2 regions of the Anaeromicrobium sediminis genome follow, and region 2 is predicted to be linked to the other one. Evidence: riboswitches for the same ligand, from Rfam matches in the RefSeq annotation. Region 2 holds a riboswitch; the other holds the start of a gene.
The links. A riboswitch is a leader RNA that binds a small molecule or an ion and turns the genes downstream of it on or off. The one in region 2 is predicted to bind molybdenum cofactor.
Positions count from the first base shown of each region.

Region 1: it holds a riboswitch for molybdenum cofactor, as region 2 does, so the genes downstream of both, CCE28_RS07955 (substrate-binding domain-containing protein) here and CCE28_RS20290 (molybdopterin-binding protein) in region 2, are expected to answer to the same signal.

Region 1 is NZ_NIBG01000005.1:125,523-131,734, forward strand. Features, by position in the region: gene CCE28_RS07940 (molybdopterin molybdotransferase MoeA) at 1-1,208, opposite strand, end outside; gene CCE28_RS07945 (ABC transporter ATP-binding protein) at 1,195-1,926, opposite strand; gene CCE28_RS07950 (ABC transporter permease) at 1,926-2,615, opposite strand; gene CCE28_RS07955 (substrate-binding domain-containing protein) at 2,680-3,555, opposite strand; molybdenum cofactor riboswitch at 3,667-3,785, opposite strand; gene CCE28_RS07960 (cache domain-containing protein) at 3,936-4,982, shown strand; gene CCE28_RS07965 (efflux RND transporter permease subunit) at 5,252-6,212, shown strand, end outside.
Region 2 is NZ_NIBG01000031.1:18,639-24,850, forward strand. Features, by position in the region: gene CCE28_RS20275 (ABC transporter permease) at 1-358, opposite strand, end outside; gene moaC (cyclic pyranopterin monophosphate synthase MoaC) at 348-830, opposite strand; gene CCE28_RS20285 (molybdopterin molybdotransferase MoeA) at 846-2,054, opposite strand; gene CCE28_RS20290 (molybdopterin-binding protein) at 2,069-3,088, opposite strand; molybdenum cofactor riboswitch at 3,245-3,380, opposite strand; gene CCE28_RS20295 (MogA/MoaB family molybdenum cofactor biosynthesis protein) at 3,624-4,115, shown strand; gene CCE28_RS20300 (metallophosphoesterase) at 4,240-4,857, shown strand; gene CCE28_RS20305 (hypothetical protein) at 4,870-5,871, shown strand; gene CCE28_RS20310 (uracil-xanthine permease family protein) at 5,941-6,212, opposite strand, start outside.

The DNA.
Region 1 (6,212 bases), on a different contig from region 2:
ACTTTCTCACCAACACTGATACCTTCCTTATTCATTGGAATTTTAATATACCCCTGTGCTCTAGAGATTAAAGTAATCATTCCAGATTTTCCATGAACGGGATTTATAATATATCCATCAGAGCTTTCTTCTATGGTGACCATTTGATAGGTCTCCCTTCCAGGTGATGCGTGAATATTAGTAGAACATACACCTTCTAGAAATAATTCCTCATGAGTATTTAGGTGTAACAGGTTTTTAATGAGGTACTCTCCAAGTACTCTAAAGGCCATAATACAAGAAGCGGGCTGGCCTGGAAGACCTAATACGGCCTTATTATTTATCTTTGCTATGATAGTTGGTTTACCTGGTTTCATGGCAATTCCATGGATTAAAACTCCTGGAGAGCCTAGAGCATTTATCACATCTGGAGTCATATCTTTAGTTCCTACAGAACTTCCACCAGAGAGAAGTACTAAATCACTTTTATCTATAAAAGACTTTAATGTATCCTTTAAGTTATTAAAATCATCTTTTACTACTTTTTTTTCTATGACGTCACATCCGAGTTCTGTACATAGGCCTGATAGGGTATAGGTATTTATATCTCTAATAACACCAGGCTTAAGGTCTTCCTTTGGATCTATGAGCTCGTCTCCTGTTGATAATATACATATTTTAGGTTTAACAAAAACATCCACGTCAGTTATACCTACGGATGCTAATACACCTAAATGATGGGCTTTTATTTTAGTTCCTCTCGTAAAGAGTAATTGATCTTGTTTTATATCATCCCCAATATCCATAACATTTTCTTTAGGAGCTACAGATTTATGTATGGCTATTTCATCTTGAAATTTTTCTACGTATTCTATCATTACAACAGCATCAGCACCTTCAGGCAACATACCACCTGTAGGCACATACATACACTTGTCTGAGCATAGGTGGGATTGGTTATGTTCTCCCATATGAGCATCACCTATCAGGTTTATAAAAGCAGGTAAAGTTTCACTTGCTCCAAAGGTATCAGCAGATACTACTGCATAACCGTCCACTGTGGATCTCCTGAAATGAGGTACATTTTCGAGCGCGTAAATATCCTTGCTAAGTATTCTTCCTTGAGCATTTAATATATCTATAGTTTCTGAAGGAAGATCGTAACTTGAAAAGTTTTGGTCCATAATTTCTTTTACTTCACATACCTTTGTTACTTTAAACATTTCCATATTTCCACCCCATATCAGTATATTCTAGTGATAAAAACTTTCTAGTTTTCAAATTATCAGTCCTAAAAAAATTATTGTTTTCCTCCTTTTCGTAAATAATACCATCCTCTATATAAACTATTTCATCACATATTCGTTTGGCCTGTCCTATGTTGTGGGTAATTATGATGATTGTAGTGCCTAGAGGTTTGATTTTGTTTAATAAAATATGTTCTACCATCTCTATGGAACTAGGGTCCATGTTTGCGGTAGGTTCATCTAGTAACAAAAGTTCTGGTTTAAATACTAAAGCACGGGCTAATGCTACCTTTTGTCCTTCTCCTGCAGACAATTTGGTAGCCATTTGTTCCTTTAAATACTCTATTTTAAAATCTTTCATAATAGTTAAGACTCTATCTTCAATAGTTTTATTATCCATCTTCCTAATTTGTAGGGGATAGGATATATTATTAAAACAACTTCGATCTAGTAAATAAGGATTTTGACTAACATAAGTCATACCTTTTAGATTTTCAGAAGAGATGGGAGAACTTTCATAAAGTATTATGCCTTCAGTAGGTTTTTCTAAAGAAGCAATGATTTTTAATAGAGTGCTCTTTCCAGCGCCATTTGGGCCTACTATGCCGTATATTTTATTTTTTTCAAAGGTTAAATTACCTATATCTAGAACTTTTTTATTATTATAGATTTTATATAAGTTTTCCATAGTTATATTCATTATCTATCACCTGTCATATTGTATAAAATAGAGTTAGTAAAAAAGGATATGGAAAGAAGTACTAGTCCCATGGCTATGGACATGGAATAATTACCCATACTGTTATTCATAGCTATAAAACTAGTCATAACCCTAGTATGATTTTTTATATTTCCTCCTACTATCATTACTGCCCCAACTTCCGATATGGCCCTTCCAAAACCTGTTACTATACTCACAAGTATGGTCTTTTTCATTTCTCTAAAAAGAAGAATCAATGTGTCTAGGGGAGTACCACCTAGGGTTTTGCATACTTCTAGTATTGCAGGACCCCTTTCTTTAGTACTATTAAATACTATACCTATAATAATAGGAGTGACTAATAAAGTTTGAGCACTAATCATAGCAGTGGATGTAAAAAGAAGTTCATATTCACCTAAAGGACCTCTCCTTGAAATTAATATGGCAACTAAAAGACCTACTACAACGGGAGGTAGGGACATACACGTATATATGATTCTTGTGATTGTTTTTTTAAATCTGAAATTTTTAAGACCCATATAAAAACCAGCAGGAATACCAATTAAAGCTGATATTATTGTGGATGAGATAGATACATATATGGACAATAAAATTATTGAATATATTTCTGTGTTTAAGGATAAAAGAAGATTTATAGCTTCTTTAAATCCATCTAATATGTATGACATAGGTTCCTCCTTTTATAGGTGGTAATAGGACGATTATTAAATAATCGTCCTATAGTTTAATTAATTATTTAGCATTTGGAATAAATAGTGGTTGTCCAAACTTTTCTTTACCAAATTCTCCGATTAATTTTTGAGTTTCTTCACTTAAAATCCATTTAACGAATTCATCAGCACCAGCCTTATTTATTTTCTCATTTTTATCTGGATTTACTGGAATTACACCATATTGATTAAATAACTTAGAATCACCTTCTACTAATATCTCTAAATCTAATTTGTCCTTCATAGATAGATATGTAGCCCTGTCACTCATAGTGTATCCTTGAAGTTCGTTTGTCATTTGGATTACATCTCCCATACCCTTACCAGCAGATACATACCAATCACCACTCGGTTCCACACTAGCTTCAGTCCAGAATTTTTTTTCTTTTTTATGAGTACCAGAGTCATCTCCCCTAGATACGAATTTAGATTCAGAATCCATAATATTTTTTAGAGCACCTATAACATCATTAGGACATTTTTCCTTTAACTTTGCAGGATCGTCTTTAGGCCCAATTATGATAAAATCGTTGTACATAACATCACTTCTATTTACTCCATGACCTTCACTAACAAATTTTTCTTCAGAACTTTTAGCATGAACTAAAAGCACATCAGCTTCTCCATCTCTACCCATTTGAAGTGCTTTTCCTGTACCTACAGCTACTACTTTCACATCTATTCCAGCTTTTTCTGTAAAATCTGGAAGTATGTTATCAAGTAGTCCACTATTTTCTGTACTAGTAGTAGTTGCCAATATTATGGAAGCTTTTTCTTCTACAGGAGCTGGTGCGCTAGTTTCTTGGGAAGCAGGTTCCTCCTTTTTTCCACAGCCTGTTAACATTGTAAAGATTAAAAAAATACATAGTGTTAAAGATAAGATTTTTTTTACGTTCATGATTATCCCCCTCGTAAATTAGTAACTTAAAAAAATAATAATGCCAAATCCTTTAAAAGGATTGGGCCAATAAAAAAACATTCCAAAATTAGAAAAGGAATGCTTAATTAAACATTATAGAGTTAATTTCCTTTCCAACCATGGGAGGCACAAGGATTTCTCTTTGTACCTATAGGTCAAAAATTCTTAGTCTGTACCTTAGAATTTTTGACTCGGAAAAATAAAATTTTTAGAATTTACTAAATTATAACACAATTATAATTTATTAACAATATTTGGATATGACCTGGATTTAATTAGGATATACATACAAAAAATAAAGGAATATGTAGAAATTTAAAGAACTATAAAAGGTGCATGAAATAAGGGGGGATAATAAAGTGAGAGGAAGAAAATTAGTCCTGTGTTTAACTTTAATTATTATAATTTTTACATCAAACTTATTAATAGGAACTATATCTTATAAAGTAATGGAAGAAAGGGTGTATGGTTCTAGAATAGATGATATAAATGCTCTAGTTGAACAAGTGGCAAATAGGATAGATGATAAAATAGTAGAAAAGAAAAATTTATTAGAAAGTATAAGTAACAATGAGGATTTAATCTATTATATAGAAAATAAAGATAGAAATAATATAATAAATAGCCTAAGATCTTATAAAAAGATATATGAAGAAATAGAAGAATTATATTTGGGGAATGAAGATAAAGACATGTATCTATCTTCAGGAGATCCGTTACCAGAAGGTTATGATCCTACTGGTAGAGTTTGGTACAAGGGAGCCTTGGTAGAGAGAGATACTTTCTATGAGGATACTTATATAGATATTATAGGATCAAATATAATCCATACCATAAGTATACCAATGAAGACCAAGGGTACTAATATTATAGGTATGGATATAAAATTAAATAATATGGAAGATATATTAAGGCATATTCAAAATGGTGAAACCTCATATATGTTCTTAGTAGATGGAAATGGGAAAATATTAATTCATCCAAACAAAGAAGTTATAGGAAGAGATATTTTAAAAGAAGAATTTGCTCATGAAGTAATGGATTCTGATGCAGCAGTAGTATCCTATGTATTTAATGACGAAAATAAAATAGTTGTTTATAGAACGTTAAAATCAGGATTTAAATTAGTTTTCATGGCTAGGGAACAGGACCTTAGTAATGTAGATAAAGAAACTTTTATAATAATCATAGGATCTATAATACTAGTAACTATCTTGTTATGTACAATTCTCATTAAATTTTTATTTAAAGATAATAATGATTATGGAACATTTATTAATGATCATAAGGATGATAAATTAAAAGTGAAACTAGAAAAACTAAAAACTTATAGGTTAAATAATGCAATAACGGAAGAAGAGTACAATAGAAAAAGGGCAAGTATAATTGATGAATATGAAATTTAAAAAAAGGATGTGAATTTTCACATCCTTTTTTTATACAAAAGACCTATTAGCCCTTTAAAGTATGGTATGGGCGCTAGATTGGTGTGCTAGAGATCTCTTGTATATGTGGATATTTATTAGACGAATGAGCTAAGAAAAAGTTCCCTATTAATATGTTTTTTATAATTAGTTAATAAAAAATTAATATTTAGTTTCTTCTTATTTAATCCTTATAGATTAATATATAATAGACAGTTATATGTTAAAAAAATAAAGGCGGTGAAGGGGATTTGAGCAATAAAAATGAAATAAATGATAAAATAAATATTTTAGGTCAAATATCTAATTTTTTCGTTGAAAGGTATAGGGTAGTTTATTTAATATTAATAGGATTATTATTACTAGGGGGAACTGCCTACATAGGATTACCTAGAGAGAGAGCACCTGAAATTGAACTTCCCTACGTAAATATAATGACTACATATGTGGGAGCATCACCTAATGAGATAGAAAACCTCATTACAGATGAAATAGAAACTAAAATAAATGGATTGGAGGATATAAAAGAGATTACCTCCACATCACAAAATAGTGTGTCTAGTATAACTATAGAATATGAAATTGGAACAGATGTAGATAAGAAAATACAAGATATAAATAATGAAATATCAAAAATGAAAAGTGAATTACCAGAAGATAGTGATGATCCTATAGTTAGAAAATATGACATAGGAAAATCACCAATTATGAAATTAAATATAAGTGGAGATTATGATTTAGTTACTTTAAAAAATATAGCAGAAGATATTAAAGATGAAATAGAAAAGATAGATGGAATACAAGAAGTAGACTTAACAGGTGGACTTGATAGGGAAATACACATATATATTGATGAAGGTAAGTTAAAAACTTATAACCTTACTACTGGTGACATAAAAAATGCTATTTCAAGTTCTAATGTAGATTTTCCAGGTGGAGATATAGAGTTAGATGATACAAATTACAATATAAGAACTGTTGGTTCTTTTGAAGAAATAGAAGAAATAGAGAACACTGTCATAATGACTAAAGATAATGTACCAGTGAAATTAAAAGATGTGGCAGAGGTCAAGGATACTTTTGAAGATGTGGAGTCTTATGCTCAAATGTTTGAAAGAGGCATGTCTGATGAAAATGAGACTACTAATACCATAAAATTATCAGTCAAAAGGGAAGACGATGGAGATATAATTGGACCATGTAACGAGATTA
Region 2 (6,212 bases):
TATATAATTCTTTTCCTATATAACCATTTCTACCAAAGGTTATTAAAAGTAATAGGCCTGATACAGCTGGTGGCAGTACTAAGGGTAATTCTAGCAAAGTGTCTATAATTTTTTTCCCATAGAAATTTTCTCTGGCTAAAATATAGGCACTAGGAATACCTAATATAATTATTATAATAAGAGAAATACTAGTGCTTTTAAAACTCACTTTTATAGCATCTATTACTAAGGGATTATTCACTTCCTGTATTCCCCTTTTAATATAGGTAACAAATAGTATTAAAATAGGACTAAGTATGAAAGTAATAGTTATTAAAAAACATAGAATCAATAGTATTTTTATTAATTTACTTTTCATGAATGAAATTTCCACTTTTACCACCAGTCTTCTTATATAGATGAACATCACATATGGTCATTTTCTTATCTACTGCTTTACACATATCGTATATGGTAAGGGCCGCTGCTGATACGGCTGTTAGTGCCTCCATTTCAACGCCTGTTTTACCAGTAGTTTTAACTATACCTATAACTTCTATGGCATTTTCTTCTTCAATTATACTAAAGTCAACTTGACTTTTAGTTATCATAAGAGGATGACACATGGGAATAATGTTATGAGTTTGCTTTGCAGCCATTATTCCAGCTACTCTAGCCACACCTAATACATCACCCTTTCCCATTTCTCCATTTTTGATTAGATTTAGTGTTTCTTTTTTCATAATAACTTTTCCCTTTGCAGTAGCTTCTCGTGAAGTATCTTCCTTTTCACTCACATCTACCATTATGGCTTTTCCTTCTTTATCAAAATGAGTCAACTTATTTTCCACCTTAAATCCCTCTTTCTATAATAAGATTATTTCCACTTTTTCTCCCTTTTTAAGACCCTTTGTTCCTGCTGGTATATCTATTAGACAATTACAATTTAAGGATGAACTTAAAACTCCTGATGATTGAGTTCCATTACTTAAATCTACTAAAGTTTTTTCTTTGGTCTCTGTACATATGCCCCTTAGAAATCTTCTTCTTATACTCTCTTTATTGAATTCATCATTAAAGTAAGCTGTTTTTCTATTTAAAGATATGTTATTAATATTAGTAAGCTTACTTATATAATCCCTAACTAGTACTTCAAAGGTAATACTAGCAGCTGCTGGATTTCCTGATAAACTTATTATAAGCTTTTTGTCTAATTCACTACATAACACGTGAGTACCAGGTTTTATATCTATTTTCCAAAATAAAATATTTGCTCCCATTTTTTCTAAGACTATTTTAATTAAGTCCTTTTTTCCAACAGATGCTCCACCAGTAGTAATTAGTAAATCTACCTTATCTAATGAGTTTTTAATTTCTCTTTCTATTTCTTCCTGGCAATCTTTCCCTATATTTAATATTATAGGTTCTGTATATAATTCCTTTAATCTCATGGATAAAGTATATAAATTGCTATTATATATTTTACCTGTACTTAAACTTTGTCCTACTTCTATTAGTTCGTCTCCTGTAGTTAAAAGTCCTACTTTAGGCCTTTTATACACTTTTACTTTATCTATTCCAAGGCTAGCTAATACACCTATTTTTATATGATTTAAAAATGAACCCTTTTTAATAATTAAAGTTCCCTTTTTAATATCTTCACCTTCATAACAATAGTTATCAAAGGCCTTTAATTCTTTATATATATTAGCAAGGGACTCTCCTTCATCCGTATCCTCTTGTCTAATGACACAATCAGCCCCTTCTGGTATGGGCGCTCCTGTCATTATTCTTACAGCTTCACCCTTTTTTACAACCTTTTGTGTATATTCTCCCGCAAATATCTCATCTATTACTTTTAAAGTTACAGGACTTTCAATAGTAGCGCCTTTAGAATCTTCTCCTTGTAGAGCATATCCATCAAGGGGGGATCTATGAAAAGGCGGCTGATTTATTGGTGCATATATATCCTCTGCTAATACCCTTTCATGGGAATCTATTAAGTTTATTACTTCTTCGTCCAATGTTTTTATATACTCACTTATAATAGATTGGCCTTCTTCTAACTTAATCATTTGTAACACTTAAACTACCACCCCTTACCAAAGCTACATGCAGGATAAGTACATACGTCACATTCAAGACATAAACCACCGTGGCCATATGCAGCTAAATCTTCCTTTTTAATTCTTTCTCCTATTAAGACTCTAGGTAATACTAAATCAAATACAGTAGTTTTAGCATACATGACACATCCTGGTAATCCTAAAATAGGAGTATCTCCCTTGTATGATATTAAAAACATTGCTCCTGGAAGTACTGGTGCTCCATAAGATATGATTTCTCCCCCTACTTTCTTAATTCCCGTAGGTGTAGTATCATCAGGATCTACAGACATACCACCTGTACAAACGATCATATCTGCTCCCTTATCCATAAGTTCTTCTATATTTTTAGCTATAACATCACTATCATCATTTACTATCCTTTGTTCTATAACTTCTGAACCGTAAGATTCTATTTTTTCCTTTATAACAGGACCAAATTTATCTTCAATTCTTCCATAATAAACTTCATTTCCTGTAGTAACTACTCCCACCTTTAACTTTTTATAAGGCACTACTTCTATAAAAGTATTTTTAGCAATACTTTCTGCTTCTATTATTTTTTTCTCATCTATAACTAGAGGAATCACCCTCGTACCTGCTAGCTTATCTCCTTTTTTCACAGGAGTATTATTATGTCTTGTTGCTAACATTATTTCTTCTAATTTGTTAACTTCATATAACATATTAGTATCTATTTTAAGTAAACCATCATATTTAGCTATAAAATTTATTTTTCCCTCTTTTACTTCACTAAAATCAATACCTGCACCTGCACTCATTTTAGATAATCTCTGTGCAGCATCATCTTCGTGAAGATATCCTTCTTTATTTTCCCACACATATAAGTTGTCCTTACCTAGGGATAATAACACAGGAATATCCTCTTCCCTCACCACATGTCCCTTTTTAAAAGCTCTGTCTTTTATTTTCCCTGGTATAATTTGAGTTATGTCATGACATAATACATGTCCCACTGCTTCATGAACAGAAATCTTTTTCATAATCTTCCCCTCCATTTAGGTTCTATTTTAAGTATATTTTATTATTATGGCTATTTCTTAAACTGATAAATAAATTTGCCTCTACCTACTTATCATAAGTAGTTTTCCATATAAATATAAAAATCCCTTATTGGCAAAAAGACAATAAGGGCATACTAAATAAGACCTTATTCTCCTTTCCAAAGAAGTAGGAGGCCTATTCGTTTCCAAATAAACCCTGTGAACTCTAGGTTCAGGCCATATTTCCATAGTTATATCCTTAGGAATATATGGCTCGGAGAACATATTTATTTATCGTTTAGTTTATATACACAATTGAATATTACTTGTCCATATAATATATTAATATTTTTCCTAATTTATTCCTTTCCTAATACTAGCACTCAGATTTTTTTCAGTCAACTAATATAATTATACTCATAAATAGTCTAAAAAAGGTAAATAAAATTTTCAAATTAAAACTTTTCCATTATATGTTTACTAAAATCCTAAAAAAATATAAAATAAAACCATTAAAATAGAAAGGAGCGATTTAATGTTTAGTGTAGGTATAATAACATGCAGTGATAAGGGCGCTGCTGGTGAAAGGGAAGATTTAAGCGGCAAAGTTATTAGGGAAATTGTAGAAGCAAAGGGATATGAAGTTAAGAAATACATAGTTTTACCTGATGAATTAGACAAGTTATCAAATGAAATGATACATATGAGTGATGATTTAAACTTAAATTTAATATTAACCACTGGTGGTACTGGTTTTAGTCAAAGGGATATTACTCCTGAAGCTACAGAGACAGTTATCACAAGAAAAACTCCTGGTATTAGCGAGGCAATTAGATATTATAGTTTATCCATAACAAAGAGAGCTATGTTATCTCGTGCCACCTCAGGTATTAGAAACAACACTTTAATAATAAACTTACCTGGAAGTCCTAAGGCTGTAAAAGAATCTTTAGAATACATTATAGATTCTATTCATCATGGCATAGAAATACTCCTTGGAAAAACTGGTGAATGTGCTAGAAAGTAAGTAAAAAAATTATACTCTATGCTTTTGAATACTTTCCTTTTGTTTAATTTTGATTTTTTTGTGTAATATGGTAATAAATTATTTAATAATTTCACTAACAAAATAAGATTAATGGGGTTTTTTCATGGTAAATATAAAAAAAATATTTAGTCACATTATCGGTAATATATACATACCTAAATACATATTACATATTAATGATCCAATATTATTACACATTTCAGATACTCCTACTATCCTCTATGGACCTATTAAAAGATTAATCCATGAGATCAATCCAACTTATATAGTTCATACAGGTGATTTGGTAGACAATATTAAATTAGAAATTTATCCATCTAAAATAGCTTCCTATTCTTCTTCTCTTCCTAAATTGATTAACATACTAGAATCATCCAAAGCTTTGGAAGTTTATATAGGGTTAGGAAATCACGATAAAAAAGAAGTTGTACAAAATCTTTGTAATAGGTCAATCTTAATAGATTCTTGTTCTAAAGTTAATATACGAGGTATTAGTATGAATATAGGCCATTTTCCTAAGAGGGTGGCTTTAAATCCAACAACTTTTAATTTATTTGGTCACAGTGTAGAAATAAAAACTCATGAAAAAAATGGTCATATATTTTTAAATGGTATAACGGGAATAAATATTATCAATTTAAACACTCTAGACGTTCACATTTTATCCTATCCATACGGAACTGATGACATTAGAATGAGGAGGTCTAGAATAGGTTTTTAAGGGGGGACATATATGCTTTCAATAGTTAGAAGTGGTCCAAAGACATTAGTAATTGAAACTAATAATTTAAAGAAACTTTCTCACTTTCTAAAGGATGATTTAAGAGGAGTTCCATACGATAGGGATACGGCGTCCACACTAGCTGACGATAACTCTTCTATCGCATTTTTAACCACTAAAATGAAGGATGTTGTTACAGTAGCTGATGTAGATTATATATTATTAATTCCTAAAGATATTGAAAAGGTCCTAAGTACCATCATCAGCCATAATAAGAGTCATCTCATTGCAAGTTTAAGAATTGCTCCTAAAATAATAATGATGAAATATTTAGGAGATGTGGAGAAAACTATAGAAAGTATTTCTAATGACTACAAGGGAATCATTGGAACTTTTGATGAAATTATGGAAGCCCATACTAATGGAGTAGTTATTTCCTTTACAAAGGAAAACTTATCTAGTCCTGTTAGTTTATCTAATATATATGACAAAGCCGTATATGTTAAGGGAAACTTTAATCATATATTAAAGAGCCTACATAAAAAGTCCTTAAAATATTTAAATATTGGAATGGGGAATAAGGATTGGTATGAACTTACTATAAAAATATACGATTCTTATGGACAATATAAGTTACACTACGAAAGGCTTCTTCATATAATAGAAAATTTAGAATTAGGCTTAGTATTAGGAGAATCTTGGGGTACAGATGCAGCTACTATTTTTTATACTGTAGGTATATATCGAGTTAGGTTAGTAACCTTCTATCCACCAGAGTACATAAAAAAAATACTTCTTGGTTTAGAATATTTAGAAGATGGAAAACGTATAATAGACCTAGACCTATTCTATAAAAGAAAAAAAGTTCATTGGGATGAACTTAGAACTAAGGAAATTAAGAAAAAAACCGATTTGAGTAAAAAGTTTAGAGAAAAGATTTTAGATAAATTAAAGGAAAATGATAGGGATGTTTTATTCCAATACGAGAAGGAAATATTAAAAAATACTTATTAAAACTAAAAGACTTCTAGCTTAAAGCTAGAAGTCTTTATATATATTATAATCATATTTATATTAAGTCTTTTATTTTGCTCTGTTTAATACTAAGTTAAGAACAATTCCTGTTATAGCCGCTAAGCTTAAACCTTGGATTTTAACTGTTTCAGTTATTGTTATAGCTAGAGATACGCCAAACTGTTTTTCTATATACGCTCCACCTAATCCCATTATTATGATTGTTGCCATAATTATTATGTTTTTTCCGTTTAATTTTACTTCTTCATTCTTTATTGTCTTAACCCCTACTAGAGCAATCATACTGAATAATATTAAACTAATTCCTCCCATTACTGGAA